2 regions of the Leuconostoc sp. LN180020 genome follow, and region 1 is predicted to be linked to the other one. Evidence: predicted binding sites of a transcription regulator. Region 1 holds the regulator's gene; the other holds the start of a gene.
What was found. Region 1 encodes Rex, which represses fermentation and respiration genes when NADH is low (regulators of the CRP and FNR family bind a similar motif). Its sites were predicted from a motif close to TTGTGAANTANTTCACAA; they were not measured.

Region 1 (4,443 bases):
AACATTCCAAGTGGGGCAACTGTGCTTTATGTCATTGATCGTATTGCTGATACATTTATTGGTGTCTTTGTAGCCATTGCTGTTAATCGATTTGCGTCCCCCGATCCAAAAAAATAAGGCTTGACGCCTTATTTTTTTTGCTAACCATTAACTTTTTTTGACTAATTATATACCTAGAAAATGTTCTATTGTTTCCAATACGCCATCATTGACATTGGTATTTAAAGCCTTGTTTTGAACTGCGGTTAGCATGAATGAATTGGCATTTGGCATGACAAAACTATTAGGATACTTTTGAAGCATCTCTAGATCGTTCCCATTATCACCAAAAGTCATTACTTCACTGTCTAACACATCATAATAATCCTGCAACACCTGCAAACCGGCAGCCTTATCTACACCTTTACCCAACACATCCACCGAACCAAATCCCGAACCGGTTGCATGAAGTTCACTACCAAATATTTCTCGTAATTCAGCAACATGTTGTTGCACTTCATCATTCGGCCAAACAAACGTAATTTCTAAAATATGGTCATCAACCTCCATAAGCTTTTCAACTTGTTTAACATTAGGATAAAATTGAAATACCATCTCAGCTACTGGCCCCGTAGCATGATTAGAAACATATGTTGCCCGATCACCAGTCATAATAATAATATTTTCCGCTGATTCTGGGTTTTTAGCATTCCAAGCAATCACTTTTGATAGCTGTGCTGGTGATAAATGCACAGCGTATAGCTGTTCTTGACTCGTCGCGACCATAGCCCCATTTGAACCAACAAAGTCAATTTCGTAACCTTTACCAATTGTTGGTTCAAATAGTTCTTGTAAGTTTTTAACTTGTCGCCCAGAAGCCGCGACAAAACGCATGTCGCGCGCTTTCATATTATCCAAAATACGCTCAAAACGACCTTGGCTATATTCGTCATTAGCTGTTAAAAACGTGCCATCCATATCAGAGGCAATCATCCTAATGTTCACTGGTCTCCCACCTTTTAAAAAATGTTAATGCGTAATCTATTACGCCATATTAAACTTGTTAATGAATAAAAATCTATGCGAAGCCAAACAAAATTGTATCAGAAAGTAGTGATACAGTATTGTTCAATTTAACATAGATAACTCATTAATTATAACATATTAATTTTAAAAACCGCCTTTTGGCGGTTTTTAACTAAATTGCTCAAGATACATCTGATATGCACTATCATCAAGAACCCAATCAAGCTCACCAATATATTCAGCATGCGGATCATGATAGGCAAAGCCATGTTTAAATTTATATAGCCCATCTGTTGGCACAAAGTCCCCCACACCACCAAAATCGTAGGCTACTTTACCCAGGGCCAAGCCCCATTGTAACATATGCCACTGCACTGCATAAGGCCCATAATGCTTGGCATAACGACGATCAGATCCAGCATACATATACCAAATTTCGTCCCCATAACTAAAGCCAATGCCACTAGCAACAACATGGCCCTCAAAGTGAGCTAAGAATACCTTAAATAGTCCTGTCCCTTGCCATAGTTTTTGCATACGCAAGAAATAATCAATTGGACGATGTGTAATACTTTGAGCTGTAGCCATCATCACATAGGTCTCAAAGAATGCCCGGACATCGGCTTCGCTATCACCAGAAGTTACTGTCACACCATCCTTGGCTGCACGTCTAATTTGATTACGATAATCACGCTTAAAATGCAACATCAAGTCATCTTCATTGGTAATTGGTTTAGCGCCTTCACCACGACCATCGTAATATAAGACAACGTTCTTTCGTGGTTGTATATTGCCATGCATGTGCGTAATATCGCGATTACGAGTGACAAAACCTGCGTTTTGATAAGCTGTATTACGTGCTGGTGTGTAAGGCACTTCAGGGTCCATCCGAATTAAAAATACATTATCTGGTAAAGCTGTCAAAGCTTCTTCAATCATAGACTTTATCAAATCAATATCGTCGATGTCCGCAATCGGCCCGCGACCAGCATAGCCTAGTAACTTGCCAGTAACAGCTTCAACCGTTAAGACTGACAAAACTGCATCAATACGGCCATTAGTCTCATGGTAAACGTAGACATGACCCCAATTAGATTTTAATTCACCCCAAAGCGGATCCTGTGTTACCTGCCCTCTTGGATCACGACGAACAAATTCTTGGTAGGCGGTAACTTTCTCTGCATCATTTAAATCTAAAATAGCCATCTGAATTATAACCCTGTCGTAATTGAACCATAGTTATCAATAAAATAAACCAATGTTTGCAATTCATTTGTTAAATCAACGTTCTGCACACGCACATTATTTGGTACAGTCACACGCAGTGGTGTAAAGTTCAAAATACCTTTAATCCCTGCTTCAACAAGCTTATCAGTAATCTCTTGTGCGACACCTTGTGGAACAGTTAAAATAGCAATATTAATGCGCTGTGCTGTAATCTGTTCTGTCAACTCACTCATGGCATAGATAGGCACACCAGCCATAATCGTTCCAGCTCGAGTTTCATCAACGTCAAAGGCAGCGGAAATACGCATATTTGAAGATTGATGGAAGTTAAAGTTTAGGAGCGCTTGTCCAAGATTACCAGCGCCAATCAAAGCAACATTAATTAAGCTGTCTTGATCTAAAACATTAGCAAAAAAATCTAATAGTGCTTTCACATCATAACCATAACCACGCTTACCAAGTGCACCAAAATAAGAAAAATCACGACGTATTGTTGCCGCATCAAATTTAATAGCATCACTAAGTTCTGCTGATGAAATGCGATCAGTCCCCGCATCGTGTAAAAATGTTAAGTAACGGAAGTATATCGGCAATCTTTTTGCCGTAGCACGTGGAATTTTTGGTTGTTGAGTCATAATTTCTCCAATTCATTTAAGTCACCATCTGAACGTGGTCACTTTCTATTTAATATTAAAGCACACTCTATGTTCACCTTGTGAACTTTTGCATAACTATTATATCACATAAATAGGCTTTTCAAAAAAAGATAGTGATTCATTCACAAAGTGACTATTTATTTAATAATTCAAAATCTAAGCCAGGGTTAGTATTAAGATCTAATCCAGCAAAAATATGTTGTTTAAAGTTCCAATAACCAGCAGCACCTATCATCGCCGCATTATCGCCTGTGTATTCTCGTGGCACTGGAATAAAGGTCGTCTTGGGGAATTGTGATAATAATACGTCTAACTCATCACGTAGCTGCCCATTGGCCGCTACACCACCGGCCAAAACAAAACTTTTAACGTCATAATCCTTCAAGGCTTTTCTGGTACGACCAATCAATGCATCAACGACAGCATTTTGAAAACTTGTCGCCAAATTGTTATGATCGATTGTTTCACCCTTTTGTTCAGCATGATGAACATAGTTAATAACTGCACTTTTTAAGCCAGAAAAACTAAAATCATAGTTATCTTCATGTGCCATAGCAGTTGGAAATTTAATGGTTGCTTGTCCCCTATGCGCCATTTCGTCAATTGTTTTACCTGCTGGATAAGGGAGTTTGAGTAATCGACCAACTTTATCAAAACTTTCACCTGCCGCATCATCACGAGTCTCACCTAAGACAGCGAAATTATTTTCTGATGTCATTAATACTAGCTCAGTATGGCCACCGGAAACCATCAATGCTAACGCTGGATAAATAATTGGGACATTGAAATTAGCAGCGGCAATATGACCCGCCAAGTGATTAACCGGTATGATTGGCAAATCATGTGCCAGAGCGAAAGTTTTGGCTCCCATCAGCCCAACTAGTAACGAGCCAACCAATCCTGGGCCATAAGTCACAGCTACACCATCTAAATCTTCAGGCCTAACTTGTGCTGCATCTAGTGCATCATCTAAGACACGCGTAATCCATTCAATATGATGGCGACTAGCAACTTCTGGCACAATCCCACCGAAGCGTTGATGGGAATTAATTTGTGTAGCTACCGCATTACTAAGTACAATATGACCATCTTCAACAATCGCTACACTAGTTTCGTCGGCACTTGATTCAAAAGCTATAATTTTTGTCACGGTTAGATGTTCCTTTCCATCATGATTGCTGCATGGCCGTTTTTATAATATTTTTCACGGCGAAAATAAGCCTGAAAACCATTTTTTTCGTATAATTGAATGGCTGAAATATTGGTTTCATCAACTTCTAATAGAAATCGTTTGACCTTTGGCTGCTTAAGGACTTGATTTAACAACTGCTGTGCTATACCTCGCCGTTGATAATCAGGATGAACGGCCAAACTGCCAATTTCGATTTCATCAATTATCTGCGTCACACCAATAAATCCAGCATTTGCAATAAAATACCTGCTTCGCGGGCTAGATAATTCATGCTCAAAAACAGCCATCGGCCAAGGCGACGGCACAAATGCTGCTTCGGCAATATTAAAAATCAACCGTGCATCTTCAGTTTTGGCTTGTCTT
Region 2 (4,443 bases), 360 kb from region 1:
CAAACCATGTGGCAAACCGAACTCACCACCTGTTTTGTGTGCAAGTGAGTGATTAATGCCTAAGAAGGCATTGGCAAATGACATACCTGCCAAAGTTGAAGCGTAATGCATTTTTGTACGTGCGTTCTGTCCTTCTTTGGTTGGCTGCTTTGGATCATACTTGTAAGATGTTGTGAGGTTTTCAAAAATTAGCTTAATTGCTTGCAATGCCCATGGTCGTGTGAACTCTGAAGCCATGACTGATACATATGATTCAAAGGCATGTGACAAAGCATCCAACCCAGAAAAGGCTACTGTACGCTTTGGTACTGTCATGACAAATTCAGGATCGACAATAGCCACTTCAGGCGTCAATTCATAATCAGCCAAGGGGTACTTCACATGAGTGTGGTCATCTGTGATAACGGCAAATGGTGTCACTTCTGAACCAGTTCCTGATGTCGTAGGAATCGCCACCATTTGTGTCAAACGTGCATGATAGAACTTAACAATACGCTTACGAATATCCATGAACTTTTGTTGCAATTCCATGAATAACTCTTTGATACCTTCTTCATCTGATAAAATACCCTCATGACGCGTTGAGTATTCATACAAGAAGCGACCAATCTTACCGGCATCTAAGGCTGAACCACCACCAAGTAAAATCACTGTATCGGGCTTAAAATCAGCCATTTGGCGGGCAATGTCAACAGCCTGTGACAATGTTGGATCTGGCTTAACTGATCCATAAATGTTCGTTTCAACTTGTTCTTGGCGAAGCTCAAGTTGACTCAAAACCTTACCAACAAAGCCGAATTCTACCATACCAGGGTCGGCGACGATAAAGGCACGCTTAACTGATGGTAAGTCTTGCAGGTAGGTAATTGCGTTTGCTTCATAGTAAACTTCCTTTGGCAAACGAATCCATTGTGGCCGATTACGACGACGTGCCACAGTTTTAATGTTGAGTAAATCGTATGTTGACAAGTTGTGAGACAATGAATTCTTCCCCCATGATCCGGTACCAAGCGTTAATGATGGGCGCATGGCATCTGTATAAATATCACCAACACCGCCAATTGAGTCTGGCTGGTTAACCAAAATACGTGATGCCCCAATGGCGTCAGCATATGACTTAATAAACGGATCGTCTTGTGAGCCAATTTGAATCGCTGCGTTATGTCCTGCACCTTGATAATTCAGCAATGCTTGTACTGTATCGATTGCTTCTTGGCGTTCTGTGACCTTGTAAATTGACAATAATGGTGATAACTTTTCTGATGATAAAGCCTCGCCAATGTTCTTTTGATCCAATTCAAACAGCAAAACATCTTTGCCTTCAGGAATCTTAACGCCAGCTTGTTCTGCAATCCAACGGCCTGACATGCCGGCAACAGGACCTGCTACACCAAAACCTTCAGCATTCGGCTTAAAAACATAGTCCGCGATTTTCTTGTAATCTTTTTTAGGTACGAGGTAAGCCCCTTGATCTTGCAACTTTTGCAACACGTCGTCATAGACTGAAGCTTGAATAACTGCTGAGTTTTCTGTAGCACAGATCATACCATTATCAAAACGCTTTGATAACAACAAATCTGAAACAGCACGATCAGTATCTACCGTACCGTCAATATAAACTGCACCGTTACCTGCCCCAACACCCATTGATGGATTACCTGATTTCAAGGCTGCATTAACCATTGATGGGCCACCAGTTGCTAGGATTGATGCAATACCCGTATTTTGAATTAACGCACTTGTGCCATAGATTGATGGCTTTTCAATCCATTGAATGAAGTTTTCAGGTGCACCAGCCTTTAAGGCTGCTTCATAAACAATTTGTGCAGCATGTGATGATGATTTCTGTGCCTGTGGATGGAAAGCAAAGATAATTGTATTACGTGTCTTCGCTGTGAGCATTGACTTGAAAATAGTTGTCGATGTTGGGTTAGTTGTTGGCACAATACCAGCTAAAACACCAAGTGGCGCAGCTAATTCAACCTTTCCTTGAATTTTATCTTCATTAATAACACCAACGGTCTTGTCATATTTGATAGCGTTATATACTGATTCAGATGCAAAACGATTCTTGGTGTCTTTATCTTCGACAACACCACGACCAGTTTCGTCGTGTGCTTCGTGAGCCAATAACAATGAATTTTCTGATCCAGCTAATGCCATTGCTGCAACAATTTTATCCACTTGTTCTTGCGTGAATGTTGAAAACTCAGCTAAAGCTTTTTGTGACTTTTCAACTAGTTCTGCCGTCATTTTTTCTGCCTGAGTTTGTAATACCGCTTTTTCTTCGGGCGTCAAAACCTTTTTGACTGGCTTCTTTGTTGTTGCTTCTACCATAATTAATGCTCCTTTTATCGTTTGCTCATTTATTAACAATATAAGTATATAACACCCCTTTGAAAAAAGCAAGTTTTTTATTTATTTATCTTAAATAGCTTATATAAAGCGTTTTGTAAGCGCTTTTATAATAAGTGATTAATTGTGCATTAATAAACAATATGAAGGAAATGGCTCCTTTTATTGCAGGAAACAGCTAAAAAAACCTGCCCATTAAAAGGTAGGTTTTTAATGTTCTAACTGCCGACGATACTGACTTAATAATGGCGCCCAGTCGGTATTAATCATATTAGGTTGATAATTTATCATAACTTCCTGCCAAATATTTTCTGGCGATGCTAATGGCGATGCTAATATAGCGTTATCATCATCTAGCGTCCCAAAAAGTGACGTGGTAGTATTTAAAGTCAACGTATTAATCATTACAGTTAATCCCAAAGCCTTGATATGCTTAATGACATCTAGCTGTACATGCGAATCTGAAAGATTAGTAGCCACTAATTCAATACCAATGATATTAATCTCGTCAGTCAAGTGATTGAGAATATACTGCAACTCACTGTCATGATTAACAATCACAACCGTCATATACTTTATTCTGTGCTGACGCAAAGTGGCTATCTGTTCTGCTTTTGGTTTTATTTTAATCACAAACTGCTGTTGCTGGTTGGGAAAATGATCTAGCACAGCTAATAGCTCAGATAAATGGGACCAACCACGATCTAGATGAATCATACGGTTCCTAGGTAGTTGTTTAATAAAATTGCATAGGGTAACTGGTTGATAGCTGCTTAGTTCTCCAATGTTATTATAATAATGCTTATTAGTAAATTGCTTTGCTGTTATCGCTTCAGGTGAAAAGGATTGCCCGAATAATCGTTTTTCTGTGCCTGTATACAAAAAAAGCCTAAAAATATGCTAATCTTTAGACTTTTTAGTGCATAAAACTCACAAGAATACCGGCGACAACCAAAATTAATGCCCCACCAATTCGATTACCCATTTGTGCAAACGCAATTAAATTCATACGGTCTGATGCTGCTAAAACAGCAACATTTCCTGTACCGCCCATACTGTTATTAGCTAATCCTGCCGTAATCACAGCTTCAACTGGATAAAGACCAAATAATTTACCTAAAATTGCACTTGATAATGAAATGATAATAATGCTTGAAACACACAATACCACAAACTGCCAAGAAAGTGCTGCCATCAATAACTTCATATTCAATAATGACAAACCGACACCCGCTAACAAGGCATGTGTCATGTTTTTAACTACCAATTGACCAAACATAATCACAGAGTCTTCGTAATACTTGGGCAACAAACCTAACGATTTAATCAACACAATGGTCAAGATAACAAAAGCGTAAGCATTCACTTGTGGCACTAGCTTGTTCAGCAAAGTACCCAATACAAAGAATGCCACTGACATCGTTAGACCAACACCAATTTGCATATAGTCTAATGATACTTCTGTTGCCTGCTTTGTTTCAGTTTCATTGGTCTTCAACAAGGCCCCATGCCCATTATTTTTACTCGTCATAAATATTTTAGAAACTAACCCCGCACTAATGATAGCCAACAAGTTACCAAAAATAACGGCAGGAAAAAGTTGCGATAAAATCACTTTAGCTGGATGACCAAATGCATGCGCATAAATACCAGATAAGGGCACAATACCTGCACCGACACCCCCAGCCATAATCGGCATCCCGACATACAATACAGAATGACTAAAGCCCTCACCTATCAACAAACCAACAAGTCCTACACCAAAAAATGTCACTGCCATGGATAAAAAGGCCACTGGTAAAAAGCGAACTGCTGCCTTTAAGATTAAACTACGATTCATTCTAAAAATAGATGACCCAATTAACGATACAATATATAAATCTAGAAAATCGGATGTGTTAATAAAACCGGATGCAGTTTTAACAACATCGGGTGGAATAATACCAGAAGCAGCTAAAACTGCTGCCGTAACAATGGTAAAAACTGAACCACCGCCTAAATATGAACGGAAAATCGGTAGTTTGGCCCCGATATAGTAAAAAACATGTCCCATAACAACTAGCGCTAAAATGGCGCCAATCATATTAT

Region 2: adhE (bifunctional acetaldehyde-CoA/alcohol dehydrogenase) is a predicted target of Rex. The motif match lies at 2,480-2,497, and genes of this name have one in related genera.

Annotation. Positions count from the first base shown of each region.
Region 1 is NZ_CP039736.1:850,735-855,177, reverse strand. It holds gene FAZ25_RS04550 (aromatic acid exporter family protein) at 1-117, shown strand, start outside; gene FAZ25_RS04545 (HAD-IIB family hydrolase) at 166-984, opposite strand; gene FAZ25_RS04540 (peptidoglycan bridge formation glycyltransferase FemA/FemB family protein) at 1,174-2,211, opposite strand; gene FAZ25_RS04535 (redox-sensing transcriptional repressor Rex) at 2,217-2,867, opposite strand; gene tsaD (tRNA (adenosine(37)-N6)-threonylcarbamoyltransferase complex transferase subunit TsaD) at 3,022-4,038, opposite strand; gene rimI (ribosomal protein S18-alanine N-acetyltransferase) at 4,041-4,443, opposite strand, start outside; gene rimI (ribosomal protein S18-alanine N-acetyltransferase) at 4,426-4,443, opposite strand, start outside.
Region 2 is NZ_CP039736.1:494,242-498,684, forward strand. It holds gene adhE (bifunctional acetaldehyde-CoA/alcohol dehydrogenase) at 1-2,337, opposite strand, end outside; gene FAZ25_RS02545 (glycerophosphodiester phosphodiesterase) at 2,566-3,237, opposite strand; gene FAZ25_RS02550 (2-hydroxycarboxylate transporter family protein) at 3,272-4,443, opposite strand, start outside.